DNA from 4 places in the Cytobacillus solani genome. Region 3 is predicted to be linked to each of the others. Evidence: riboswitches for the same ligand, from Rfam matches in the RefSeq annotation. Region 3 holds a riboswitch; each other region holds the start of a gene.
What was found. Region 3 has a riboswitch for S-adenosylmethionine ahead of FI644_RS12465 (methionine ABC transporter ATP-binding protein). Riboswitches for the same ligand answer to the same signal wherever they lie in the genome.
Positions count from the first base shown of each region.

Region 1: it holds a riboswitch for S-adenosylmethionine, as region 3 does, so the genes downstream of both, FI644_RS21940 (methionine biosynthesis PLP-dependent protein) here and FI644_RS12465 (methionine ABC transporter ATP-binding protein) in region 3, are expected to answer to the same signal.
Region 2: it holds a riboswitch for S-adenosylmethionine, as region 3 does, so the genes downstream of both, FI644_RS13515 (methionine ABC transporter ATP-binding protein) here and FI644_RS12465 (methionine ABC transporter ATP-binding protein) in region 3, are expected to answer to the same signal.
Region 4: it holds a riboswitch for S-adenosylmethionine, as region 3 does, so the genes downstream of both, FI644_RS05820 (cyclase family protein) here and FI644_RS12465 (methionine ABC transporter ATP-binding protein) in region 3, are expected to answer to the same signal.

Region 1 covers NZ_CP041305.1:4,363,586-4,370,999, reverse strand. The annotation lists gene FI644_RS21945 (2-oxoglutarate dehydrogenase E1 component) at 1-839, opposite strand, end outside; SAM riboswitch class I at 1,251-1,361, shown strand; gene FI644_RS21940 (methionine biosynthesis PLP-dependent protein) at 1,445-2,566, shown strand; gene metC (cystathionine beta-lyase) at 2,554-3,744, shown strand; gene FI644_RS21930 (bifunctional homocysteine S-methyltransferase/methylenetetrahydrofolate reductase) at 3,747-5,612, shown strand; gene metH (methionine synthase) at 5,590-7,414, shown strand, end outside.
Region 2 covers NZ_CP041305.1:2,704,316-2,711,729, forward strand. The annotation lists gene FI644_RS13500 (MFS transporter) at 1-103, shown strand, start outside; gene FI644_RS13505 (hypothetical protein) at 254-592, shown strand; SAM riboswitch class I at 681-783, shown strand; gene FI644_RS13510 (O-acetylhomoserine aminocarboxypropyltransferase/cysteine synthase family protein) at 935-2,251, shown strand; SAM riboswitch class I at 2,417-2,524, shown strand; gene FI644_RS13515 (methionine ABC transporter ATP-binding protein) at 2,675-3,700, shown strand; gene FI644_RS13520 (methionine ABC transporter permease) at 3,693-4,361, shown strand; gene FI644_RS13525 (MetQ/NlpA family ABC transporter substrate-binding protein) at 4,375-5,232, shown strand; gene FI644_RS13530 (YuzK family famiily protein) at 5,438-5,632, shown strand; gene sufC (Fe-S cluster assembly ATPase SufC) at 6,093-6,878, shown strand; gene sufD (Fe-S cluster assembly protein SufD) at 6,897-7,414, shown strand, end outside.
Region 3 covers NZ_CP041305.1:2,487,881-2,495,294, reverse strand. The annotation lists gene FI644_RS12470 (methionine ABC transporter permease) at 1-428, opposite strand, end outside; gene FI644_RS12465 (methionine ABC transporter ATP-binding protein) at 418-1,449, opposite strand; SAM riboswitch class I at 1,635-1,740, opposite strand; SAM riboswitch class I at 1,875-1,973, opposite strand; gene FI644_RS12460 (DMT family transporter) at 2,069-2,992, opposite strand; gene FI644_RS27135 (hypothetical protein) at 3,278-3,409, opposite strand; gene FI644_RS12455 (heavy metal translocating P-type ATPase) at 3,423-5,837, opposite strand; gene copZ (copper chaperone CopZ) at 5,924-6,130, opposite strand; gene FI644_RS12445 (metal-sensitive transcriptional regulator) at 6,143-6,490, opposite strand; gene FI644_RS12440 (TraB/GumN family protein) at 6,702-7,414, opposite strand, start outside.
Region 4 covers NZ_CP041305.1:1,144,922-1,152,335, forward strand. The annotation lists gene FI644_RS05805 (phosphatase PAP2 family protein) at 1-346, opposite strand, end outside; gene FI644_RS05810 (ATP-binding protein) at 493-1,269, opposite strand; partial or broken gene FI644_RS27315 (HD-GYP domain-containing protein) at 1,267-1,724, opposite strand; SAM riboswitch class I at 1,894-1,993, shown strand; gene FI644_RS05820 (cyclase family protein) at 2,092-2,850, shown strand; gene FI644_RS05825 (hypothetical protein) at 2,893-3,318, opposite strand; gene FI644_RS05830 (hypothetical protein) at 3,339-3,794, opposite strand; gene FI644_RS05835 (hypothetical protein) at 3,972-4,187, shown strand; gene FI644_RS05840 (FusB/FusC family EF-G-binding protein) at 4,542-5,180, opposite strand; gene FI644_RS05845 (DUF3231 family protein) at 5,393-6,397, shown strand; gene FI644_RS05850 (CD3324 family protein) at 6,463-6,726, opposite strand; gene FI644_RS05855 (S41 family peptidase) at 6,987-7,414, opposite strand, start outside.

The DNA of each region.
Region 1 (7,414 bases), 1.9 Mb from region 3:
GGTACAAGCTCTTTATTTGGAGCATGCTGAAATTCAGCGAAAATCATTTCATACGGCTTCCCAAGCACATGGGCAAGCACATTTAAGCGCCCGCGGTGAGCCATGCCGATATTAATGGTTTTTGCCCCTTTTGATACAGATTCTGCAACTATTTCATCAAGTAAAGGCACCATTGAATCAAGCCCTTCAATTGAAAACCGTTTTTGACCGACAAATGTGCGATGAAGAAATTTTTCGAATTCTTCTACTTCAGTCAATCTTTTTAGAATCTTAGTTTTTTCTTCTTTTTGCAATTTCAGCTTTAAGCTGCCTGATTCAACTTTTCGGCGCAGCCAGTTCTTTTCATTTGCGTCATATACATGGTGAAATTCAAATGCAATTGTACCCATATACATGCTTTTTAAGTATTCAATCGCATCATACGCATTCTTTAGCGGAATTGGCGCATCTTTACAGATGACTCCAGCAGGGATTGCATACAAATCCTCTTCTATTAACCCGTAATGTGATAGCTCAAAAAGCATTTTTTCAGGTTCATGGTCATTTAATGGATAAATGTTTGCGGCAAGATGGCCGTATGTGCGAATATTATCTGCCAGACGTATAGCAGACAATGTTTTTTCTAATTGCGGAACAGTTTGATTAACACCACTAATTTCCGTCTTCCCTGTACGATTTTCTACAACTGGAGATCCTGTTGTTTCAAAGTACGCTCTCATTTCAGGATCAACAGACTCAGGGTTTTCTAAATATGCTTCATATAGTTCAATGACATAGCCAAGGTTCGGGCCATGAAAGCCTTCAGCAAAAGGCTTTTCGCCATTCAATGGCTTTTTCATGGAAAATGACCTCCATAACTGAATTTGTATTAAATGCATAATAAACTATTTATCCACTTTTTAACATTAAATGATAATTATTAGAATAATAATATTTTTCAGAGGATAAATCGTTTTCAAAGCCATTCTACCACGTAAAACCCTGTTGTTCAAAGGTTTTTAATATGAAAATAGTGAAAAATATTTTTTTTATCTATTCCAAGGAAAAACTTATTCTAAAAAAGTGTTTATGATCCTTATAAATAAATGTTAAATGGTGCAATTAATTTTTTAATCACTTCCTTTTTCGAAAAATATATAGAAGAATAGATAGTTTACATAATAATATTATTGTACCTTTACACATTTTTTTAAAATCCATTGACTTTTATTATAAGAATGTTGTAAAGTTTGAAATAATTAAATAATGATTTCTTATCAAGAGAGGTCGAGGGTAAGGCCCGTAGACACCTCAGCAACCATTAATCTATGAGATTAATAAGGTGCTAATTCCTGCAAGTTTTATAACTTGAAAGATAAGAAGAACGGCTAATTATTGATTATGAAAAAGTCTTCTTCTTAAAGAAGGCTTTTTTTTATTTTTATAGACAAAAGGAGTGTAAATAATGCATAAGCTCGACACAATCCTTGCCCAAATTGGCAATCGCAGCGAATTAGATACAGGAACAGTTAATCCACCCGTTTACTTTTCTACAGCCTATCGGCATGAAGGAATTGGACAATCAACCGGATATGATTACATCCGTACCGGAAATCCAACACGCCAATTGCTTGAAAAGGCAATTGCTGAGCTTGAAGAAGGCGACCAAGGATTTGCGTGTAGTTCAGGAATGTCAGCTATTCTAACCGTCCTCTCCCTCTTTCAATCTGGCGATGAATTTATCGTTTCAAAGGATTTATATGGTGGTACTTATCGGCTTTTTGAACAGGGCTGTAAGCAATGGGGATTACGATGTAAATATGTTCAAACTTTTTCTGCTGAAGTCCTGGAAAAAGAAATTACTGAACGAACAAAGGCCATTTTTATCGAGACACCAACGAACCCCTTAATGGAGCAAACCAATATCGAAGAGGTTGCTTATTTTGTGAAAAGGCATCAGCTTCTGCTGATTGTTGATAACACGTTTTTCACCCCCCTTTTACAGCAGCCCTTAAAACTAGGAGCAGATATTGTTATCCACAGTGCAACAAAATATTTAGGCGGCCATAATGATGTATTGGCAGGGCTTATCGTAGCTAAGGGCAAGGAAATCTGTGAAGCATTAGCTGCTAATCATAATGCTACAGGTGCGGTATTAAGTCCGTTTGACTCTTGGCTGCTTATACGTGGAATGAAAACACTATCTTTAAGAATGGAACGTCATGAAAGAAATGCAAAGGAAATTTTCAGATTTTTATTTGAACATGATGCCGTTACCGATGTACTTTATCCAGGACGAGGCGGAATGATTTCATTCCGAATCAAAGATGAAGGATGGGTAAATCCGTTTTTACAAACTCTTCGCCTCATTACTTTTGCAGAAAGTCTTGGTGGAGTAGAAAGCTTTATAACATACCCTGCAACTCAGACACATGCTGATATTCCAGAACATATCCGGTTTGAAACAGGTGTATGCAATCGATTACTGCGTTTTTCGGTCGGAATTGAGCATGTAGAAGATTTAATAAATGATTTAGAGCAGGCTTTTGCTAAAGCTCGGACGGAGGGTATGCAATGTGTGAGATAGAGTCATGGAGTTTTCAGACGAAGCTTCTTCATAATAGTCAAAAAATTGATCATCTAACTGGTGCAGTCAGTGTTCCAATTCATCATGCATCTACCTTCCATCAGTATGATATCGATTCATTTGGAAAGTATGACTATAGCCGAAGCTTAAATCCAACGAGAGAAGCATTGGAAACGGTTATAGCTGATATGGAGGAAGGAACTAGAGGCTTTGCATTTTCTTCAGGAATGGCTGCAATTTCAACTGCATTCCTTTTATTGTCAAAGGGAGATCATGTAGTAATTACAGAGGATGTATACGGCGGAACATACCGCTTTGTAACTGAAGTGCTTTCAAGATATGGAATTAACCATACTTTTGTTGATATGACTGATTTAGATAATGTTAAGCAAGCTATTCGTCCAAATACAAAGGTCTTTTACGTTGAAACTCCATCCAATCCACTGTTGAAAGTAACGGATATTAAAGCAATCAGCTCGATCGCTAAGTCTCATGGGGCTTTAACCTTCGTTGATAACACCTTCCTAACACCAGCATTACAAAAGCCATTAACTTTAGGAGCAGATGTAGTACTGCATAGTGCAACAAAGTTTTTATCTGGGCATAGTGATGTTGTTGCTGGTCTTACTGTAGTAAAGGACCCAGTTCTTGCAGATAAAATCGGATTTTTGCAAAATTCATTTGGAGCAGTGCTTGGTGTACAGGATGCTTGGCTCGTTCTACGCGGAATCAAAACGTTACATGTGAGACTTGCTCAATCTATCCAATCGGCCAAACAAATCGCCCAAGCCCTTAAGGAAAATCCAGCCATCAAAAATGTTTACTATCCTGGCCTGGAGGACCATCCACACTATGTTTTACAAGGCAGGCAAGCAAAAGATGCTGGTGCTGTCCTCTCATTTGAACTTGAAAATGAAAGTATATTAAGAGATTTTGTTTCAAAGGTGAAAATTCCTGTGTTTGCTGTGAGTCTTGGTGCTGTGGAATCCATCCTTTCCTATCCTGCAAAAATGTCCCATTCAGCCATGCCCCTTCATGAACGTGAAAAACGAGGAATTAGTAATAGTCTCCTTCGCCTTTCTGTTGGTTTGGAGAACTCAGAGGATTTATTAAGGGACTTTAAGACAGCACTATCTGCAAGTAGTTTCGAAGAAAAAGTATTTCATAGAGGAGGATGAAAATGAGTTTACTTGAAAGAATGAAAAATGAAATCCTCATTGCTGATGGAGCAATGGGTACCCTTCTCTATTCTTATGGGACAGATTGCTGCTTTGAAGAATTAAATATATCCCAAGCGGAACAAATCCAGCAAATTCATAAAGCATATATCCATGCGGGTGCAAACCTCATTCAAACAAATTCCTATGCTGCCAACTATATTAAGCTGCAAAGATATGGCCTTGAGGATAATGTAAAGGAAATCAATACTGCCGCAGTCCGAAATGCCCGAAAAGCTGCTGGAAAAGACAGCTATGTAGTTGGGACGATTGGCGGAATCCGAGGAATGAAGCCAAATATGGTTTTTCTTGAGGAGATAAAAAGAAGTTTTCGGGAGCAGCTCTATTGTCTCCTTCTTGAAGGGGTAGATGGTATATTACTTGAAACGTATTATGACATTGAAGAACTGGAAAATGTACTCCAAATTGTTCGGAAAGAAACTGAATTACCTATTATTGCCCAGGTTTCCCTTCATGAAGTCGGTGTTCTTCAGGATCAAACACCGATTTCAAAAGCTATCGAACGTCTCGAGAATCTTGGTGCAGATGTTGTTGGGTTAAATTGCCGTCTTGGCCCCCATCATATGCTAGTAACATTAGAGGATATTCCCCTTCCTAGCCGAGCCTATTTATCGGCTTATCCAAATGCAAGTATCCCAGCTTATACGGATGGGAAATTTCATTATGAAGGAGACCCAAATTATTTCAGACAATCTGCAAAAGCTTTTCGAAATCAAGGTGTTCGATTAATTGGCGGATGCTGCGGTACAACGCCTGATCATATTCAAGCCTTTGCATCTGAACTCAAGGGCCTCCCTCCAATTTCAGAAAAATTAATTAAGAAACGTGAGCAGATACGTATTTCTGATGGAAATATACCTGTAAGAGAATATACTCCTTTAGAGGAAATCGTAAAAATGAGATCATCTGTTATTGTCGAACTTGATCCCCCTAAGCACCTTAATACAGCAAAATTTTTCGAGGGTGTGAAGGCTTTTAAGGAAATTGGAATTGATGCCATAACTCTTGCTGATAATTCACTAGCAACGCCAAGAATTTGTAATTCAGCACTAGGATATCGGGTTAAAAAGGAAATGGGCATGCGTCCATTGGTACACATTACATGCAGAGACAGGAATATTATTGGTCTTCAATCTCATTTGATGGGACTTCACACATTAGGACTATATGATGTATTGGCGTTAACCGGTGATCCGGCAAGAGTCGGTGATTTTCCTGGGGCTTCTTCCGTATACGATTTATCATCATTTGAGTTAATTCAGATGATTAAACAATTTAATGAAGGGATTTCTGTCTCAGGAAAACATTTACAGGAACAATCGGTTTTTTCTGTTGGTGCTGCCTTTAATCCGAATGTTCGATCCATCGAAAAAGCCGTGCAAAGACTGGAAAAGAAAATTACTTATGGGGCAGATTATTTCGTTAGCCAGCCAGTTTTTTCGTTGGAAAAATTATTGGAAATCCATGGAGCGGTCAAACACTTAAAAAAGCCCATATACATTGGGATTATGCCATTAACAGGGAGTAAAAATACAGAGTTTCTTCATAATGAGGTACCAGGAATAAAAATATCAGAAGAAATACGCAGCCGTATGGCCAATCTAAAGGATGACCCAGTCCATGCAGCTCGTGAAGGAGTAGCAATTGCGAAATCTTTAATCGATGCAGCATGTGAACTTTTTAATGGAATTTACTTGATAACACCGTTTATGCGTTTTGATCTTACTGCTGAATTAGCATTATATGCACATGAAGTGAGCGCTAAGATTACGAGGAGGAACAAAAATGCAAAAATCAGTATTAACTGAACAACTAGAGAAAAAAATTCTCATTATGGATGGTGCAATGGGTACCATGCTTCAAAATGCTAATTTGTCTGCAGATGATTTTGGCGGTGAGGAATATGAAGGCTGCAATGAGTATTTAACAATTACCCTCCCTTCTCTTATTGAACGGATTCACCTTGAGTACTTACATGCTGGTGCTGACATCATTGAAACAAATACCTTTGGCGCAACAAGTGTTGTTTTAGAAGAATATGGGCTAGCTCACAAGTCTTATGAGCTTAATAAGAAATCTGCTCAGATTGCTAAAAAGGCAGCTGATCAACTATCAACAGATGAATTTCCGAGATTTGTTGCTGGTTCTCTGGGACCAACAACAAAAACATTAAGTGTTACAGGTGGTACGACATTTGAAACACTAATTCAATCTTATGAGGAGCAAGCACTAGGGTTAATTGATGGAAATGTTGACCTTCTTCTACTTGAAACGAGTCAGGATATGCTGAATGTAAAAGCAGGATTCATTGGCATTCAAAACGCTTTCAAAAAAACGGGTAAACAATTGCCGCTTATTATATCTGGAACGATTGAACCGATGGGGACCACACTTGCTGGACAATCGATTGAAGCTTTTTACATCTCACTAGAACATATGAAGCCATTGGCTGTTGGATTAAACTGTGCAACAGGCCCTGAATTCATGCAGGATCATATACGATCCTTATCAAGTCTTGCATCTACAGCAATTAGCTGTTATCCGAATGCAGGACTGCCTGATGAGGAAGGGCAATACCATGAAACCCCTGAGACGTTAGCACAAAAGCTAGGAGGCTTTGCTTCGGAAGGCTGGCTGAATATTGTCGGGGGCTGCTGTGGAACTACCCCTGAACACATTAAAGCAATTGCCGAAGAAATGAAAAAGTATTCACCGCGAGTGTTTGAAAAAAATACAATTCATAAAGTTTCCGGAATCGAACCATTTATTTATGATGATCCTACCCTTCGTCCAATTATGGTTGGCGAACGTACGAATGTCATTGGTTCACGAATGTTTAAGCGGCTGATAAGAGAGGGAAAGTTTGAGGAGGCATCTGAAATAGCACGCGCACAAATAAAAGGTGGTGCCCATGTAATCGATGTTTGTCTTGCAGATCCTGATCGAGAAGAGCTTGAAGATGTAGAAAACTTTATGAAAGAACTTGTCAAAAAAGTGAAAGCTCCCCTAGTCATTGATTCTACAGATGAAAATGTGATAGAAAAGGCTCTGACGTACTCTCAGGGCAAAGCGATTATTAACTCGATTAATCTTGAAGATGGAGAAGAAAAATTCGCAGTGACCGCTTCCCTTATTCATACGTATGGTGCTGCTGTGGTCGTGGGTACGATTGATGAAAAAGGAATGGGTGTTACTGCTGATAAGAAGCTTGAAATTGCGAAGCGTTCATACAAATTACTTGTAAATAAATACGGTATTCAACCGGAGGATATTATTTTTGATCCGCTTGTCTTTCCTGTTGGAACAGGTGACGCACAATATATTGGATCAGCAAAAGCCACGGTAGAAGGCATTCGGTTAATTAAAGAAGAAATGCCCGAAGTTCAAACGATCCTAGGTATTAGTAATGTGTCATTTGGCCTCCCTCCTGTCGGTCGTGAGGTATTGAATTCTGTCTTTCTCTATCACTGCACACAAGCTGGCTTAGATTATGCAATTGTCAATACGGAAAAGTTAGAGAGATTCGCTTCTATTCCTAAAGAAGAAGTGCTGCTTGCAGAAAAGCTGCTTTTTGAAACAACGGATCAAGCGCTAGCAGAGTTTACAGACT
Region 2 (7,414 bases), 220 kb from region 3:
TATTACTGCCTCTTTATACTTGGTAGGATCTGTGTACTTCTTTATCGTCTTTCGAAACTATAATAAGACAAACTCAGCTGTTAAAGTGGCAAAAACGGTCTGAAAAATAAATTAAATGACATATTTCTCAGGAAATGTTCCATAGTTAATGTCGAACGAATCATGCAGGAATCTTTAGTGAATGGAAGAAATAGTATTGTAAGACAAATGGATGAAAAGCCTGCTGTCTATCCGTTTAACCTGGGGTGAGGGCATGAAGGAAGTGACTGCTGCATTTATTCATGAGGTAAAAACAAAAGGGCATTTAGCTGTGTTTTTAAAGGGTGTTACGTTCACTTTATGTATTCGGACAAAGGATAAAATCCTATGTATTCGATTTCAGAATGGGGATGTGAAAATTTGCACTCCTGAACCTACTGATACTTATGATGTACTTATTACTGGCACGGAGGAGAGGATTTGCTCGATCTTAATGGGAAATGAAAAATTAAGAAGTGCAATACGAGCGAAAAATATACTTGTAGATTCTACTTTCAGAAGACTCCTCTTTCTAGAATCATTATTTCTTCTTTCAAAGCAGCGTGTAAGTTAAGTTATAAATAAATTCAAAATTCCACTTGACCTTTAAATTATCAATATGTTATTATTGGAATTAATTAACTGACTGAAAAAACTGAATATTCTTATCAAGAGAGGCGGAGGGACTGGCCCGACGAAGCCCGGCAACCGGTAATTTACACGGTGCTAATTCCAGCAGAGCATGATTGCTCTGGAAGATAAGAAGAGATGATATCAACCCTCTTCTTGTGAAGAGGGTTTTTTTCAGCTCTTCTTTTAAATGGGGTTGTTGTCTTTTAAGTCAGTGATTCTATTGTGATTGCATATCAGAGGATAATGCCTGACCTTCATGCACATAAAAAAGGAGAGATGAAAAATGAGTGGAAAACAAAGAAACTATCGTTTGGAAACAATTGGTGTACATGGCGGGTTACAGCCTGATCCTGTAACAGGTGCAAGGGCTGTACCAATCTATCAAAACAATGCTTACCAATTTAAAAATACTGAGCATGCAGCAAATCTTTTTGGGTTAAAGGAATCCGGATATATTTATACGAGGATTCATAATCCAACAGTAACCGTATTTGAAGAGAGAGTTGCTTTGTTAGAAGGCGGTGTAGGTGCACTAGCCGTTTCAAGTGGGATGGCGGCAATTACGTTAGCAATTCTTAACCTTGCTCAGGCAGGCGATGAGATTGTTGCAGCATCTAACCTGTATGGAGGAACCTACAATCTCTTTGCTGTAACTCTTCCAAAATACGGAATACATGTAAAGCTAGTCGATCCAGAAAATCCAGAAAACTTCAGAGAAGCGATAACAGAAAAAACGAAAGCGGTTTTCGCAGAAACGATCGGCAACCCAAGTCTAAAAGTGCTTGATATTGAAAAAGTAGCTGAGATTGCTCATGAGAATGGGATTCCTCTTCTAATTGACAATACATTTGCCACTCCATATCTTTGCAGACCAATTGAACATGGAGCAGATATTGTCATTCACTCCGCTACAAAATGGCTGTTAGGTAATGGGACGACATTGGGAGGAATTATTGTAGATGGCGGTAAATTCGATTGGAATTCACCAAAATTCCCTGGATTTACAGAACCGGATTCCAGTTATCATGATCTTGTTTATAGCGAGGCACTTGGACCGGTTGCGTACATTACAAAAGCTAGGGTTCAGCTGCTGAGGGATTTAGGACCTGCATTGAGTCCGCAGAATGCATTCCAATTTACACTTGGATTAGAAACGCTGCATGTGCGAATGAAAGAGCATATAGCAAATACGAAAAGAATCATAGAATATTTAGAGGCACATCCTGCTATTAATTGGATTCTATATCCTGGAAGTGAAAATCACCCTGATAAACCGTTAGCAGATAAGTATCTGCCTAAAGGTGCTGGCTCTGTTGTGGTCTTTGGTATATCCGGAGGAAGAAAAGCTGGAGCGAGTTTAATAAATAATTTGGAGCTATGGGCTCATGTAGCAAATGTAGGAGATGCTAAGAGTTTGATCATTCATCCAGCCAGCACGACACATCAGCAATTAGATGAACAAGGGTTAAAAGCTGCAGGTGTACCAGAGGATTTAATTCGTATTTCGGTTGGAATTGAAAATGCAGAGGATTTAATTGATGACTTAGAGCAAGCCATTGAGTCTGCAACAGGGATTACATCGTTAACTTCTAAGGCATAAGCTTTGACATATCTTAGTTTTTTGAAAGTTGGATAAAAATACTATCTTTTAAAAATACTAAATTATAATTTAAATCGTTGACACCCTCAATAAATCCGTGATACGATAATTTTCGTAAATGTAATCACTACTAATTTAAAGTGTTAATTGAATATAGATGTTACGCTCTTATCAAGAGAGGTGGAGGGAAGTGCCCTTTGAAGCCCGGCAACCGTCATGAAAATGAAATGGTGCCAATTCACACAAAGCAAAGCTTGCTTTGGGAGATGAGAGAAAGGACAATAATTATTTTATGCCTTTCTGCTCATTGTCAGAAAGGCATTTTTCTTTTCCAAAAGAAAAATACTAGAATGAGCGCATATATATTAAGGCTTTTAAAAGTGATAAGCAAAATTGGATTTAAAGAGGGTGTGCAGCATGACGATGATTTCAATCAAAAAGGTACAAAAAATATACCCTTCCCAAAAAGGTCAGGTAAAAGCTGTAGATAATGTTAATCTTGAGATTAACGAGGGAGAGATCTTCGGTGTCATTGGCTATAGCGGAGCAGGAAAAAGCACGTTAATCCGAATGTTAAATGGTCTTGAACTGCCGACCGAGGGAACAGTGGTTGTCGCAAATAATGAAGTATCTAAAATTAAGGGTAGCAAGCTAAGAAGGGCACGGCAAGAAATCAGCATGATCTTTCAGCATTTCAATCTGCTATGGTCAAGGACAGTCAGACAGAACATTTCGTTTCCGCTTGAAATCGCAGGTGTGTCAAAGAGGGAAAGAGCGAAACGTGTCGACGAATTAATTAAGCTTGTTGGTCTCGAAGGAAGAGAGGATGCGTATCCCTCACAATTAAGCGGAGGACAAAAACAAAGAGTCGGAATTGCAAGAGCACTTGCGAATAATCCGAAAGTACTTTTATGCGATGAAGCTACCTCCGCGCTAGACCCGCAAACAACAGATGCCATACTTGATTTACTCGTAGATATTAATAGGCGTCTTGGGTTAACGATAGTCCTAATTACACACGAAATGCATGTTATCCGTAAAATCTGTCATAGAGTTGCGGTAATGGAAGACGGAAAAGTAGTTGAAATGGGGCCGGTACTGGATGTGTTTAAAAACCCGCAAGAAGAAATTACAAAGCGTTTTGTTCAACAGGTGACGGAACCGGAGGAAACAAAAGAGACGATTGATCATTTACTTGATCTATATCCACACGGACGTGTCGTACAGCTTGGATTTGTTGGAGAGTCAGCAGAACAGCCACTTATTACCAATCTTATTCGAAATTTTCAGGTGACAGTTAATATTCTTCAAGGGAAAATATCGCAAACACAAAGCGGCTCATATGGGACTTTATTCATTCATATCGATGGGGAAAAAGAGGAATTAGCTAGAGCGATCGAATATATCCATTCCCAGCATGTTGGAGTGGAGGTGATTACGAATGCTTAATGAATGGTTTCCAAATGTAAAATGGGAGACGATGTGGGAGGCCACAAAAGAGACTCTTTACATGACAAGCATTTCAGTATTAGCCACATTTATTATAGGTGCTTTATTAGGCTTACTGCTCTTCTTAACATCTAAAGGTAATATATGGGAAAACGCTGTGATTAATAAAGTTATAGCAGCATTTGTTAATATTTTCAGATCGATTCCTTTCATTATATTAATCGTTTTATTAATTCCATTTACCACATTTTTAGTAGGTACAATGATTGGAGAAGATGCAGCCCTGCCGGCATTAATTATTGGTGCAGCTCCCTTTTATGCTCGAATGGTTGAAATCGGTTTGAGAGAAATTGATAAAGGTGTAATTGAAGCAGCTAAATCAATGGGGGCAAAAACAAGCACGATTATCTGGAAAGTTCTTTTGCCAGAATCAATGCCAGCTCTCGTATCAGGGATTACCGTAACGGCGATTGCCTTAGTGGGCTATACGGCAATGGCTGGTGCGATTGGTGCAGGAGGACTAGGTAATCTTGCCTATCTCGAAGGATTCCAAAGAACTAGACCCGATGTTACGTTAGTAGCAACAATCATCATTCTTATAATTGTATTTATCATCCAATTTATTGGTGACTTTATAACATCTAAATTAGATAAACGATAAGGAGAGGTCAAAAATGAAGAAATGGTTACCATTTGTTTTCGCACTAGCAGTTGCTTTATTCCTTACTGCATGCGGAACATCAGAAGAAAAAGGCAGTGAAAATGGTGGAGCAAGTGAAGGAAATAAAAGTGAAGAAACATCTAAACTAACTGTAGGTGCGTCTAACATTCCTCATGCTGAGATTCTTGAGGAAGCGAAGCCAATTCTGAAAGAAAAAGGAATTGAATTGGAAATTGTTACTTTCCAAGATTATATCCTTCCTAACAAAGCGTTAGAGACAAAGGAATTGGATGCTAATTACTTCCAACATATTCCATATTTAGAGCTTCAAATCGAAGAGAATGGATATGACTTTGTTAATGCAGGTGGAATTCATATTGAACCGATGGCTGTATATTCTAAGAAATATAAGTCTATTGCTGACCTGCCTGAAGGAGCACATATTATTCTAAGTAACTCAGTCGCTGAGCATGGTCGAATTCTATCAATCCTTGAAAAAGAAGGCTTAATTAAACTTAAGGATGGCGTAGAGAAATCGAAAGCAACACTTGAAGACGTAGTTGAGAATCCAAAAAATGTAGAATTTGATGCAAATTACGAACCAAAGCTGCTTACGCAAATTTTCAATAATAATGAGGGTGACGTTGTAGTCATCAACTCAAACTATGCAATTGATGTAGGACTTAACCCAGTTGAAGATTCAATTGCAATTGAAGCAAATGAATCTCCGTATGCAAACATTATTACTGTACGCAATGGAGATGAAACGAAGGAATCAATCAAAACACTTGTAGAAGTTTTACATTCAAAAGAAATCCAAGATTTCATCGTTGAAAAATATAAAGGTGCAGTGATCCCTGTATCTGAATAAACGAATAGAAGAAAGCAGGCATTTCTAATGCCTGCTTTTTAATATTTAAAGAATTTTGCACCATTTGTAAGCATGATATAAATGAAAGCGTTTTAAAGGTAATAATTCAATTTTCTGCATTTAATTTCAGCTAATTTCGTCATTGTCTTACATCCAGTGGAGATGTTAAAATTTGAACGTAAATTAAATCGCACAGACGAAAGGATTGGTTTTTATTAACCAGCTACAGTTGAATTACACAAGCGATATGGAAAAGGCAATGCACGGAGCCCATGGTGTAGGGTATGAAACATACAGCAGGAAGCATGAGGTTCGAATGAAGGTCGAAAAAAGACGCCAGGAAGAACATATTAAATGTCAGCAAATGATTGCTAATTTAGAAAAGAAGGTTCATTCCTAAAGCTGCACTATATAATAATGAAGGAAAAGGGAATTCAGTATATATATATTGCTGATTCCTTTTTTTATTTGTTCAGCTTCTCGTCACCACGAAGCAAGCTGTTTCTGCTTTTCTTTTTGCATGAAAGCTCTTATGGTATTATTATACTGAATATTCATGTATTCTTAATAGGTGGACAAGTTATAAAGGATGATTCTCAATTAAATTAATTTTATTACATGAAAAAATGTACTATGGTTAGAATAAATAGGTAAATGATTAGGATTGTATTTTCGGCAAAAGATAGGAAAGACACAAGGTTTAAAGCACTTTATTATTTTTGTATAAAAATGCTGTGAATGGGCTGAAAGAGTTGCTAACAGATTTCATTTGTTATAAGATTGGAATGAGAATAAAATGAGAATAGAAGGTTGCGGCATGGCCGTAATATAAATCTTCTTTTATTGATGGAGGTATAGTAATGGCAGGTTCTAAATTAACAATTAAAGATCTTCATGTTTCTATTGAAGACAAAGAAATATTAAAAGGTGTTAATCTTGAAATTAAGGGCGGAGAAATCCATGCGATCATGGGACCGAATGGAACAGGGAAGTCAACCCTTTCATCAGCTATCATGGGCCATCCTAAATATGAAGTAACAAGCGGAAGTGTTACTTTAGATGGGGAAGATGTATTGGAAATGGAAGTTGACGAGCGTGCACGTGCTGGTCTATTTCTTGCTATGCAATACCCAAGTGAAATTACTGGTGTAACAAATGCGGATTTCTTGCGTTCAGCAATTAATAGCCGCCTTGAAGAAGGAAATGAAATTTCATTAATGAAATTTATCCGTAAGATGGATAGCAAAATGGATTTCCTTGAGATGGATCAAGATATGGCTCAACGCTATTTGAATGAAGGATTCTCAGGCGGGGAGAAGAAGCGTAATGAGATTCTTCAGCTTATGATGATCGAACCAAAGATTGCTATTCTAGATGAAATTGATTCAGGTCTTGATATTGACGCATTAAAGGTTGTTTCAAAAGGAATTAACGAAATGCGTGGAGAAGAGTTTGGCTGCTTAATTATCACTCACTATCAACGTTTATTAAACTACATTACTCCTGACCATGTACACGTAATGATGCAAGGACGCATTGTGAAGTCTGGCGGTCCTGAACTAGCACAGCGCCTAGAGTCAGAAGGATATGACTGGATTAAGAAAGAGCTCGGTATTGAAGACGAAACAGTTGGCCAAGAAGCGTAATTTGTTAGGAGGATCATTATGTCAACAGAAACAAAGTTACCGTTTGATAAGGAATATTTAAGTTCCTTTTCAAAAGAAATGGGCGAGCCGGCTTGGCTAACAGAGCTTCGTTTAAGCGCAATAGCAAATGCTGAGAATTTGCCAATGCCAAAGCCTGATAAAACTAAGATTGATAAATGGAACTTTACACAGTTCAATAAGCATATTGTTAGCAGCGAGGATTTCTCTTCATTAAATGAGCTTTCTGAAGAAGTGAAGACATTAATTGACTTAGAAGCTGCTGATCAAAACTTATATATACAACGCAATAACAGACCATCTTACTTATCCGTATCAAAAGATATTCAGTCCAAGGGAGTTATTTTTACTGATATCTTTACAGCGGCAAGAGAGCATGGAGATCTGCTTCAAAAATATTTCATGCAAGATGGTGTGAAGGTGGATGAGCATCGTTTAACTGCTCTTCACGCTGCATTAGTAAACGGTGGAATTTTCTTATATGTTCCCAAAAACGTTGAAGTAGCAGAACCCATTCA
Region 3 (7,414 bases):
CTAAGCGCCTCTGGGATGAGAAATTTGAAAATGATTTGCGCCGGTGTTGCTCCCATCGCCTGAGCTGCTTCAAGGACACCTGGGTCTACTTCAAGCAAGGAATTTTCTATTAATCTGGCAATATATGGACCAGCGTAAAATACGAGTGGAACGACTGCTGCCGCTGTTCCAATCGATGTGCCTACAATCAATCTTGTTACCGGAATGATTGCCACCATTAGAATAATGAATGGCACTGAGCGGAAAATATTAATAATTCCGTTGATTACATTGAAAACTGGCAGATTTTCCAGCAGATGCCCCTTTCTTGTTACGACAAGAAGAATCCCTAGCGGCAGACCGAGAACAGCTGAGAATAATAGAGAAAATGCCACCATCTGAATTGTTTCAATAAGCGCTTCAATAATTTGGTCTGAATTAACTAGCATGTGCTTTCACTTCCTTTACTGTTACTTTCTCTTGGCTGATAAACATTAATGCCCGGTTGATTTCACTCTCTGCCCCTTGAAATTCAACGATCAAATTCCCGAAAGGCGTGCCTTGCAGCTCGGTAATATTTCCAAAAAGAACATTGATGTGAATGTCAAACTTCTTCGCCAGCTGTGAGAGCAGCGGCTGGCCTGCTGAATTGCCGATAAAATTGATTCGGAAAATCTTTTGAAGTCCTTCATTTTTCTCAACAATCTCTTTAATGGAATCAGGAATTTGGTCATTCATGACAGAGCTGACAAAGTTTCTTGCCGTCTCTGTTTTCGGTGACGAAAAGACATTGAAAACAGTCCCTTCCTCAATGATCTTCCCCGCTTCAATAACTGCAACCCGATCACAAATTTCTCGGATGACTGCCATCTCATGGGTGATAATGAGAATCGTAATGTTATATTCTCGATTTATTTTTTTCAACAGCTCCAGGATCGAGCTTGTTGTTTGCGGATCAAGTGCAGAAGTTGCCTCATCACATAAGAGAATCGAAGGCTTTGTAGCGAGTGCCCTTGCAATACCGATCCGCTGCTTCTGCCCGCCTGATAGCTGATCTGGATAATTATTCGCTTTGTCTGACAAACCTACAAACTCTAATAGCTCATTCACTCTTTTCTTCATTTCCTCTTTTGGCACCTTTGCTAGAATTAATGGCATGGCCACATTCGCAAACACCGTTTTTGAGTTTAGGAGATTGAAATGCTGAAAGACCATCCCGATATTTCTTTTTACCTCACGGATTTCCTTTGCTGATAAAGCTGTCAGATCATATCCATCCACAATCACACGGCCAGATGTAGGCTGCTCGAGCCAATTGACACAGCGGATAAGCGAGCTTTTTCCCGCTCCGCTAAACCCGATTACACCGAAAATCTCCCCTTTATTGATTGTTAAATCAATTCCATTCAGTGCCGCAACCTGCTGTCCGCCGCTGGTATACACCTTTTTCAAATTTTGAAATTCAATCATTTTGTTCTCTCCTTCCGGTGACTGACACCTTTATACTTGGAATTGCCTGTGGGTGTGCAGGCAAACTTTTGATCCTTTTTAATTGCGTGCCCCAGTCCTTTATGAAAAAAAGGAAATAAAAATCCCTCTTCCTGAAAACAAGAAGAGGGCATTCCTTTATTCACAAATAAAGGGCAGGGGGTCTCTTCTTATCTCTCAAGCTTTTCGCTTGCTGGATTTGGCATAGATTCCAAAATGGAATCCGCTGCCGAGGCTTCATCGGGCCAGTCCCTCTGCCTCTCTCGATAAGAATGTATATTTTATTTTTATTATTCCAATGCGAAAACTATGATTATTACACAAAAAAACTCGAATTCCTCCTTTGTTGTTTACAACAAAAAACCTCTTCTTAAAAAGAAGAGGACAGAATTCAACGTTTGCGCCTCTTCTTATCTATCAAGACATGCTTGCTGGAATTGGCACGGTACAATAAGTCCGTTGCCGAGGTGTCGTAGGGCCAGTCCCTCAACCTCTCTTGATAAGAAGTACTTCACATATTCGATTTGGTTAACTTGAAATATACTTTACATTCAATAAAATAAAAAGTCAACTACTTTTTCGAAATTTATGAATGCAATGATCAATGATACGTTTTTGAATGTTGAGAGGATTGATCCATTTCCTTTGTTTCTGTTCCTCTTGTTCCAAGATATATTGCTCCTAACACACACATGATTCCAATCAGTTGATTCAGACCAAAAGGTTCTTTTAATAAACCAATGCCTACCAATGTTGCCGTTATTGGAATAAACCCTGTAAAGATTCCCGCTATATTAGCGCTTACCTTTGCAACTCCTTTATACCAAAGAACGAATGAAAGCACACTGGCAGTGATTGCATAATAAACGATAAGCAAGTATACAGTCGGTTCTAAATCTATGAAATTGAAAGTGATCGCTTCCTTTATCGAAAAAGGAAGAAAGAAAATAAAGCCTATGATGTTCACTCCTGTAGCCATTTGAATCGGCGTCAACACAGCTGATAGCTTTTTGGCAAATATGGTAAACAAGGCTTCTGAAATAACGGCACCAAAGACAAGTACATTTCCAAGTAAAAATAAGGGGCTTTCTAAAGTTGATGAGTTCGTCTGAAAGGTAATAATTGATATCCCTAAGACTGCAAGACAAATAGAAATAGCCTGTGGAGCAGACATTCTTTCTCTTAAAAAGAAAAATGACAGAAGAGCGATTATCGCCGGAACGGTACTCGTAATAATTCCTGCAGCTGTAGCAGATGTAAAACGTACCCCATAAAGCATGAGAACACTAAACAAGAAAACACCAAAAAATGACTGCAAAATTAAATAGCCCCAGTGACTTTTCTGCAACTTCACCGCTTGCGGCCGGCTGATCAACATCATTGGAACTAAAAAAAGTAAAGCAATCAGGAATCTTGTTTCGGAAAAAAGAAAGATCGGGACATCCTCAACAATTATTTTGCCAACCGCAACATTTGCGCCTACAAAAGCCATTGATAATGCCAGCTGGAAATAGGCTATTTTCACTGCTCTCTCACCCCTGCTTCTTTTATCATAGAGCCAATGCTGTAGAAGTCTTAGAACAACATATACTTTCCTTCATTACCCCTCACTTTCTTTATTTGTTAAACGCCATTCCTTTGATTATAGAGTGTTCTATCTGTCGTGTAAATCATTAAAAACTTAATTATTTTTATTTTCAGACTTAGGATAAAACCTAATTAAAAAAGATCCCCACAGCTGTTTAGAGCAGCCGTGGGGATCTTTTTAAACCATCTATTCCTTATCTCCAAATGAAAACCCTATTTCATCTTATTTTTCATGCTGCTCCGTATCAGAATGACCTGGATCATCAGCTGGTGATCCAGCAATCGCCGTATAGGAGTAGTATCCGCCTACGACAATTAACAGATAAACGATTGCTGAAAGCGCCCATTTTTTCATATGAATCTCTCCCTTATAATTTTACTCGTTGTAGACGAAGGGCATTGAGGACAACAGAAACTGAACTGAAGGCCATTGCTGCTCCCGCAAGCCATGGTGCCAGAAATCCTAGAGCTGCAATCGGAATGCCAAGCGTGTTGTAGCCAAAGGCCCAGAATAGATTCTGCTTAATATTGCGGATCGTTTTCTTACTCATAAAGATGGCATCGGCAATGCTGTTTAAATCGCCTCTAATTAAGGTGATATCAGCTGCTTCCATCGCAACGTCCGTTCCTGTTCCGATTGCCATTCCAATATCAGCCACTGCTAACGCTGGTGCATCGTTAATTCCGTCTCCTACCATTGCGACTTTCTTCCCTTGCTGCTGAAGCTTCTTCACTTCTTCTGCTTTTCCTTCAGGGAGAACCTCTGCGATTACACGGTCGACCCCAGCAAGCTTCGCAATCGCTTGTGCCGTTTGCTCGTTGTCGCCTGTAATCATAATTACTTCAAGTCCCAAATCCTTTAAACGGCTAATGGCTTCGGTTGATGTTTCTTTTATTGTATCGGCAACAGCAACAATTCCTGCGAATGCACCATCGATTGCTACTAACATCGCTGTTTTTCCTTGCTTTTCAATAGTAAGCATATCGTCTGACACATGTTCTATTTCAATATTGAATTTTTTCATTAAACGTCGTGTGCCGGCTAGCACTTCTTTCCCATCAACGAGGGCTTTAATTCCGTAGCCTGGGATTGCCTCAAACGCACTAGGGTGGGTAAGAGTGATGTTTTTCTCCTGAATTCCTTCAACGATTGCCTGTGCAAGCGGGTGTTCAGATTGCTTTTCTGCTGAACCGACTAATGTTAAAAATTCCGCTTCTTCTAGTTTTGTGATGACATCCGTTAATACTGGTGCTCCATTTGTGATTGTACCTGTTTTGTCTAAAATCACTGTATTAATTCGATGCGTCATTTCAAGATGCTCTCCACCTTTAAAAAGAACACCATATTCTGCAGCCCGGCCAGATCCTGCCATAATAGATGTTGGTGTAGCAAGACCGAGTGCACATGGACATGCAATAACAAGGACGGCAATTAATTTCTCGAGTGCTTCTGCAAAGTCATCTGGTGCAACAAACAAGTACCACACGAAAAATGTGATGACAGCAATTCCTACAACAATTGGTACAAAGACACCGGAAATAGAATCCGCTAGACGCTGGATCGGCGCTTTTGAACCTTGTGCTTCTTCTACCACTTTAATAATTTGGGCAAGAGCTGTCTCTTTCCCTACCTTTGTTGCTTTTATTTTAATAAATCCATTTTTGTTTAATGTTGCGCCAATAACTCTATCCCCAACCGTTTTATCAACTGGAACACTTTCTCCTGTTATCATTGACTCATCAAGGGCAGACTGGCCTTCAAGAATTTCGCCATCGACTGGAATTTTCTCTCCTGGCTTTACTAGAATAATGTCTCCAGCAACTACTTCCTCTAGCGGGATTTCCATTTCTTTTTCTTCTCGAATGACAGTTGCTGTTTTTGCCTGCAGACCCATAAGTTTCTTGATTGCTTCTGAAGAACGGCCTTTCGCTTTTGCCTCAAAAACTTTACCAAGAATAATTAATGTAATAAGCACTGCACTTGTTTCAAAATAAAGTCCTTCCGGATGCGCACCGCTGCCAATTGTTTTTAAAGATAAATATAAGCTGTAAAAATAAGCAGCTGATGTCCCTAATGCAACAAGCACATCCATATTTGCACTCTTATTTCTTAACGCCTTATATGCGCCTACATAAAACTGCTTACCAATATAAAATTGTACAGGTGTGGCAAGTGCCATTTGCACCCACGGATTCATAAATGCTTCAGGTACGTATATGAAAGAGGTAAAGCTAAAGTGACCAGCCATTGCCCATAAAAGCGGCAAGGATAGGATCAGGGAAAAAATAAATTTCCCTTGCTGCTTTTCGATTTCTTTTAATCGATGGTCGACCGTTCCTTTCTCATTATCCTCACTTTTCACACTTGCTCCATAGCCAAGTTTTTCTACCTTTTGTGTCATCTCAGCTGGTGATACGATGGACGGATTAAACTCAACCGCTGCCTTTTCTAAGGCAAGGTTCACGTTCGCGCTTATAATCCCATCCATTTTATTTAGACCTTTCTCGATGCGAGTCGCACATGCTGCACAAGTCATTCCAGTTAGAACGAGTTCAACCTTTTCCGTGATCACATCATAGCCAAGCGCTCTGATTTTTTCCTGAATATCAGCTGGCCCCATCTTTGCAGCATCAAATTTTACTGATGCCTTTTCGAGTGCCAGGTTCACATTCGCATCTGACACACCTTCCATTTTATTTAGACTCTTTTCAATTCGTGTTGCACATGCTGCACAGGTCATTCCGGTAATTTGAAACTGACTTTCAACCACTTTTTCACTCATTTCTTTAAGCCTCCTATACCTATATAGGGTATATTTTTTTGAAAAAGAGAGCGTGCTAAACTTTAGCACGGCTAGAACGCAAAATATTAGTTTACATCATATCCTTGATCATCAATCGTTTCTTTAATTTTATCTAATGATACTTCTGTTGAAGAATACTCAACATCTACTGTTCCATTTTCAAGTTGAACGTTAACCTTAGAAACACCTGCTAATTCGCCTACGCTTCCTTCGATTGCTTTCACACAATGTCCACATGACATGCCTGCTACATTTAGAGTTACTTTTTCCATCTTTAACACTCCTTATTTTTTCATCAATTTATGAATGGTTACAAGAACTTCATCTAATACTTCCGTATCTCCCTCTTGAAGGCGATCAACCACACAGCCCTTTAAATGCCCTTCAAGAAGAATTTTTGCAACACTATTCAACGCTGATTGCGTCGCAGAAATTTGCGTGATCACATCATCACAATAAGTGTCTCTTTCGATTAAGCCTTTTATTCCGCGGATTTGTCCTTCTATACGGTTTAATCGTGTGACAAGATTACTTTTCACCTTATCAGAATGATGGCTCTTTCTTTCACTCCCGCTTGAACAGCAGTTTTCTTCTTCTGACAGCATTGCATCTTTTTCTAGATCGAAACCCATATGGTTTTCCCCCTTGCGCTTATTATATTATACCCCCGTATAGTATGTAAAGAGGTATTTCATTAAAAAATGTGAATTTTTTTTGACTGTTAATTACTATTATAATACATTCCCTTTATGTAACAAAACCGCTGCCTTTATTAGGCAGCGGCTATTATCTGTATTCATCAAGTGCTAACCTTCAGGTGGCAGCTCTCATTTAAAAAATGTTCTATTGAAGTTTTTCAATCTTTAATCCTTTATTTTCAAGTAGCTTGATGATACTCATATCACCAAAGTAATGTCCAGCACCCACGACGACAAAATATGTTCCTTTTGAAGTACCTGTTAGATACTTTTCAATTTTATTCGCCATCCCCACATTTCTGTTATCAAACATTTCAGTCATATAGGCTTTGTATTCTGGGCTATTATCAGGAACGCTAAATAGTAATTTTTCAATGGCAGCATCATCGCTCGTTTGCCATGCCTTTATAAGCGGTGCTAGTCCATCATTAGCATTATCAGTTTTTAAAGAGTCTTCAAGTAACTTGATTTGTACATCTTCTGAGAATCCAGACAGCATGTTGATTTGGAATTCTGCTCCCTCTAACTCAATGACCTTTTTATTACCTGCATTAGACAAGAAATAATGATCAATTCCTAATTCAGCTTTATATTTAGGATCCATTGTTTTTAAACTATCTAAACTCATGCTTAAATACCAAGGTTTTAAATGCTTGATCTCGTTCATATCTCCACCATAGCTAACAAAGGTATCTGTTAGTTTCTTGTAAAGTTCCTTTGAGATATGATCCTCAATCGTTGAACCGTCTTCATAGACTGCCTTTTCAAGGATGGTCTGTTGGAATTCAAGAGGATTTAAGTTAAGGATATCTGCTTCTACAGCTAAATATTTGGATTCATTGAATGCTTTCATTATTT
Region 4 (7,414 bases), 1.3 Mb from region 3:
CAGGGCGAGCCCGTTGAAAAGAGTACTTTAATAGTTGATTCAGCATAGCTGATCCTATTATTGCTACAATAAATAAAATCAATTCTATTCGATGTTTAAGAACTACGTATAAGAAAATAATTACAAGTATCGATAGAACAATAACTGCTTTTGTATCTCCAATAAATGTAAAAACTTTCATAACAACGGTTAAGGCTGAATTTTCCAATCCTTGTACAAATGAAATAACCGTACTATCAAATTGAATGATTTTATTAACGCGAACAATAAATGCCATGAAGCTGAACGCTAAAAGAGAGAGTATACTTATAATAATAGGGATTGAAAGCTGAGATTTATCATTCATCCTAACAAAGTCACCTCAAATATTTATTTCATATCTATAGGGTGACAATTATCGGGTCTTTTATTTATGGCACACCTAAATTCTATTAAAAAAGTGTGCTAGTCCTTATTGTTTAACACACAATTTCATTTTCTAACATAACCCGATCATTGAACAACAGGCAATATCACTTCTACCTGTGTTCCCCTATTCAGTTCACTTTCAATCTTTATTTCTCCTTGATGGTCTTCGATTATTTTTTTCGTAACGATAAGCCCAAGACCAGTTCCATCACCTTTTGTTGTATAAAATGGAGTAAACAGCTTATTCAGCTCAGATTGATTTATGCCACAGCCTTGATCGATAAAGCTAATCGAGATTTCATTCTTTAATTCATGCTTTAAAAGAATCTTGAACATTCCACCGTTATCCATTGAATCTAGGCCATTTTTTATAAGGTTAATACACACCTGCTTAATCTGATTTTCTACACATTCAATCAATGGAATCGACTCATCCATTTCTACTGATAACGAAATATTTTTTTCATTAGCCTGTTGTTTCGTTATCGATATCACATAGAAAATAATCTCTTTCAAACAACTCTTTTGGAATTGAGTGTTTTTTGGCTTTCCAAGCAGCAAGAGATCATTTACGATTAAATCTATCCGCTCAATTTCTTGCTCCATAATTGAAAAATACTTCTGATCCTGAACATATTTTTCTTTTTGCAGCTGTGTAAACCCTTTTAATGAAGCAAGAGGATTTCGGATTTCATGTCCAATCGAAGTTGCCATTTGACCGATAAATGCCAGCTTTTCCTTATGCCTTAATTCCTCATTTGCAGAGGTTAATGCATAAATATAAGAATTGAATCGATTTAATAAAATGTAGGTAATCACAGAAAAAATAATGATTAAAGCAATCGGGATAACCACTACCATTGAATGAATAAGTAAACCTACAATAAAATATCTGGAAATAGAAACAATCGTAACAACCCAATAGAAACATTTATTAATAAAAAGGGGCGAAAATAATATTAGGATTAATTCTGCCGCATTCCCGCTTGCATATTCGCCAGATTCACTCGAAAATAGAATGATGTCACTTAGTGCCGTAAGTATCATATAAACAAGAATGTAAATATATTTTATTGCGTGCTGTTTTTCCTTTCTAACTAATAATAAGCAACTGGAATTAATCCAAAGATGATCACATAATTCCAATAGCCTAACGGGCTATTTATCCCTGTTTCTGAATGCAGAATATACTTTGGATACAAGTAGTAGTAAAAAAAATCATATAAAACTAAGGTTATATAAAAGGTGATTAAATACATTTTAAGTGCCCGCTTCTCTTCATGAAGCAGCCAAGTATGGATATTCTGTTTTTTCATACATTTCCTCACAAAAATAGATTATATTTATTATAACCCTTAAGTGAGGAAAATCGACAAATCCCTACTTTTATCCCACATTTTTTTCTATTTCGAAAATTCTTTTTTCGTCTTGACAATTCCAATTATTAGATGTAGGGTAGGTATAAATAAATTAAATATGCAATTTTTCTTATCCAGAGAGGTGGAGGGACTGGCCCATTGATACCTCAGCAACAGACGATAATGTACTGTGCTAATTCCAGAAGCGTCATGCTTGAAGATAAGAAGAGCCGAAAGCGTGAATGCCAAACCTCTTCTTGTTTAAAGAAGGGGTTTTTTATTTTTAATAAAAGCCCCATCATCTAATTCTAATGAGGTGATCTGTATGTCAAATGAGTTAACGAAAGTATCAAACGAATTACTCCAAGCCATTCAACTATTAAAGGAAAAAGAATGGGTTGATTTAACCCATACATTCGGTCCTGGTTCACCGCATTTCTCAGCATTTGATTCAGCAGAATTCCAGACTTTATTTAATCATGATGATGGATTTTTCGCACAAAGCTTTAAATTTGCTGGACAGTACGGCACACATATTGATGCACCGATCCATTTCGTCCGGAATACGAGGTATCTAGATGAAGTAGGATTAAAAGAATTAGTTTTGCCGCTAGTTGTCATCGATCGATCAAAGGAAGCCGCTTTAAATAACGACTTTACTTTAACTGTCGATGATATTTATGGTTTTGAAGAGGTGTATGGGAAGATTGAAGAAGGGTCATTTGTTGCCCTGCGTACGGATTGGAGCAAACGCTGGCCGGATAGAGAAGCATTTGAAAACAAAGACGATGATGGTCAAAACCATGCCCCTGGCTGGTCAGTCGATGCATTGAGGTTTTTAATAGAGGAAAGAAAAATTAAAGCCATTGGCCATGAAACGTTTGACACTGATTCAAGCATAGACTATCAAAAAAACGGAAAACTCTTAGCTGAATATTACATTCTTGAACAGGATACGTATCAAATTGAATTATTAACAAACTTAGACAAAATACCTGCTAAAGGAGCAGTCATCTTCAATATTGTCCCAAAACCGGAAAAAGCCTCTGGATTTCCTGTCAGGTCTTTCGCCATCTTGCCTTAAGAGAGAATAGTAAAAGGGCAATGCTAAGGACAGCATGGCCCTTCAGGTTTTCCTATTATTCATTCGTATCATAATCGTAAATACTGCAACAATTAACATAACAAAGGTCAATACGATAATGACATTCTCCAGCCAATGCTTAGGTGCTTCATGAACATAATCAGCTTTATACCATTTACTTTCTTCTACCTCAACTGCAATCGCTATTTTCGGGGAAATGCCTTTGATTTCATAATACTTCGTGCCTTTTGGATACATATTTGATGCGTCACCAAAATATTCTCCAGTCATTTCATCCGTGCCTCTTTTTACTTTACCTATGACGTCTCCGATATCAGATACCTCTTCATCGGTTACTTCATATACATTTCCTTTCCATACAACGAAAGGATACGCCCAGCTAAGTGCTTGAACAGATAACTGACTTGTAAAAATGAAACACAATAGAAATAAGATGAGCTTTCTCAAATACATCCCCCCTCCCTTGCCTATTCCACCTCTAAAGCAAAAGCATAGAAAGCGTCCCCGTTGGATACATTTTCTTGCTTTTCATCCATCCACCATACTCCGTAGGAAAAATAATAGATTCCCTTTTGTGCAGGTGCCGTAAACTCATGATCCTTAACTAATATCTCCACTTCTTCCTTTTCCTCATTTATTTGTAAGAGATGTATACTATTTGGCTTTGGCTCATAATCCATTACAAGATTAATCTTCTCACCAGGTTTTACTTTTACTGGCGCTTTCCCTTCTAACATTTCCACTGGTCCCGCAGTATCGATGCACGAATTCCCCCAGCAGTATGTACCTAATTTTGTATCATATTTCTCATTGGCAATTTCAATGAAAACTTCTGGTGGTTTTGATGAAAGTAAATTACCGTTCGCGCAGCCTGCAAGGATAAAGAATACGGAAGTAATTGAAAAATATAACCATTTTTTCATATCGATTCCTCCTATTTTATAAATAGACGTTCTTTTCTAAATAAAGTTGCTTATTCACAATAAAAACAACCCATGCTAAATTTTTATTATTAGAATATAACAAATAATTATTGTTGATTCCATGCTAATAATCAGTTTCATTTCAAAATATTCACTATCGAAAAAGAGGGAAAGCAGATGAATGGAAAATTTCAAAGTAAACACTTTAAACTTGAAGAAGTGAGCAATAGTATTTATGCAGTATTAGCAAAAGAAGGTGGAGGGGCTGCGGCAAATGCAGGTTTTGTAGATTTAGGAGGAAAAGTAATCGTTTTTGATACATTTAACACACAACAAGCATCTCAAGATTTAAAGCATATTGCGGAATCAATCACAAATCACCCTGTTACATAGGTGATTAATAGTCATTGGCATGGTGACCATATTAGGGGGAACCAAATATTTAAGGATCGGATTATTATTTCAAGCCAGTACACATACTCAAAAATGAAAGACATTCACCCCTCAAGGATTGCAGCCCAGAAAAATGATATAAGTGATTTAACAAGTTATATCCAATCCTTAAAAGACCAGCTTGTTCAAAAAACCGATACTCCATTACAATATCAGGTTTTCCGCAGAATCTAAAAATAGTAGAAGATTTATAAAACAAGTGATGAAGGGAACTCCTATCTTGCGAAGTTCCCTTTTTGCAATCTAAATGAACAACATTAGCTTAATGTTGAACCATAGAATCATCTTACCTGTTTATCCCTTCATTCCGTTAATAAAATCCGCTAATCTGTCTAATGATTTAATATTTTGATTGCATTTTTGACTATCTTGGCAAATATAATTACCTCTCTTTATATATGTTCCTTGTTCTGATCCTCTCATTTCCATGATAAACATGCCTAATTCTTCATGGCCATGACAAATTGTGCAAATTCCTTTTTTGCTAACATTTTTAAAAGAACCATGAAGCCCAACTAATTTATCATTTTGCTCAGCAACAATATATTTTTTATTTGAGCCTGTATCATTCCATCCTAAATAAGATATTTCATATCGATCTATCTGATCTAGTGAGGGGACTTTTAACTTCTTTGCCTTTGGGAATAATTTTTTTATTGAATGTTCGGTTATATCTTTAAAAGGAATCACATACTGCTTTAATTGTGATAAAAATACCTCTGCTTGATCTCTCTCTCTAATTTCAACGATCGGATTGAATATTTGTCTTTGCTCTCCACTTAGATCATCGAACAAATGTATTATCTTTTCATCCGTAAGGGTTTTCAATGCATTAAGAACCCCTTTATCATTGACGGTTGTATATCCATTGATGAGTATTTGTATTTGATTTTTAATATAGTTATATTGATCACTTCTAATGAAAGGCTCCATTCTTTTTTCACTCCTGTAATAAACATATTTCCATTTAACATTATAAGGTACGCAATATGGATTCAATGGAAAAATTGGTTAGGAATTAAAAAAGCCATATAAAATAACATTGATACAACTGTTTATTTAAAGTGAAAGTGTGTCTCTTAATAACATTTTTTTTAATTCATAACAATTACTAATTGGTAAATAATATTCCAAGAGGTGATATTGTGGATGGGAATAAACTAAAACTCACATCCTCCGAAATAGGAACGTTATGGGGAGAGTATGTGAACGGCACAATGATAGATGTGGTAAATAGATATATGTATTCTATTATTGAAGACGAGCAAATAAAATCCATTTTCGACAGTGCTATTAACACATTTGGAAAACAAAAAAAAGAAATTGTAACCTTTTTTGAGGAAGAAGGGTTTCCAGTTCCAATTGGCTTTACCGAATCTGATCTCTTTAAAGGTAAACAAAGATTGTTCACAGATATATTTTGCTTGAATTATTTACATATCATGACCTTACATGGTTTGCTCGGACATACCACTTCATTAGCGGTTTCTGTTAGAAAAGACTTGAGGGAATTTTACGATTCATGCGATAATGATGCGAAAAAAATGTATCATCAAACCATTGAGCTTTTACTTGAAAAAGGAAGTTTTCAAAGAGACCCTTTATTTTATCCAGCCAAAAACCCTGAGTTTATTTCCAGCCAAGATTTCACAGATGGATTTTTCGGAAAGGGCAGAAAGTTAGCTGCTACAGAGATCATTAGTATTTCTTTCAACCTCAAAAAAAGTATTATGGCTAAAACCCTTTCTATTGCATTCAGTCAAGTTGCTCAAACAAAAGAAGTAAGAAAGTTTCTTACGGATTCCGAAAAAACGGCTGATGGGCAAATAAAATCATTTTCAAAAATAATGCAGGCGGATAATTTGCCTGTTCCGAAATCCTGGGAAACAGAAGTGACAACTTCAACAGACTCCCCTTTTTCTGAAAAGTTAATGTTGTATCATATAGGTTTCTTATTTCAAGCCGCACAAAATTATCATGGGGCAGGTCTTGCATCCGCCATGCGAACAGACCTAGTAGCAGCTTATGAAGGGACCATTCTGAAAAATCTTTTAGTAACAAAGAAATGGTTTAATATAATGGTACAAAATAAATGGTTAGAACAACCGCCACTTGCTCCTAATAGAAATGAAATTGCAAAAGAAGTGTAGAGTGTGTTTACTAAATAATGTAAAAAACAGTGGGAAGCAATCATTTCCCACTGTTTTGGACTCAATCATTTAGAATATACGATTTTTTTAATCGTTTCGGATGAGAGATAATATTCTTCAGCTAATTGATCAATGGTTATTCCACCTTTAAACGCAGTTCTTATAGCAGAATTTCTTTCATCAATCGCCTTTCTCGTACCAGACCGCGTTCCCCATTTACGATGGGATGCTTTCTTTTTCGGGATATAAATCGTCTCACCTTGAATATATTTTTGAATTTCTATAATTAAACTTTCAGGTAAAATTGCGTTTGCTTTTACATTTTTCATTTCTGGTTAGCCCCTCATTTATTTTTTTAAAATAAGGTGCAAAGCCAAATGAATTAGAAAAGCGTACTTGGGCGATTTTTAAATTCAAAGTCTACCCCATGCAAAGTATCGCCTTTCCAAAACTAGGCTTTGCATGAGATGCTACAGAATCTGGCCTTCTTATCGCCAATTCGATCACCTCCTATACTTACTTTTAATCCCATTATAATAAAAGAACGCTCTTTATGGCTAATGGAACATTTTGATCAAAGCATTTCTGCCTATTTTTCCTTAATCAGTTCAATTACTTTTTCTAACTGAATATCTTTATTTGAAATAATTGATTCTCTTGTTTTTTGAACTAAATAGTCTGGATAAATCGCGTCTTTGTAGGTCTTGGAAAGGATATATTCTTTTGTTGATAAAGACAAATTTATCTGACTATTCGAAAGTACTCCACTGATCACCTCTCCGAATGCAAAAGGGGAATTTCCGGTAGGTTCACCAATAAGTATACCGATATTATTTTCTTGTATGACGCTCGCAAACATATTAGCTGAACTAAAAGTATTATTACTTATAAGCACAAAAGTGTTTCCTGTAAAATTCGAGTAATTATTAATGTTTGAAGGTTGTATACGATTTATAAAAGCATCAATAACTGCAGAATTCCCCCCTGCATTTTGCCGTAAATCAATAACAATATTCC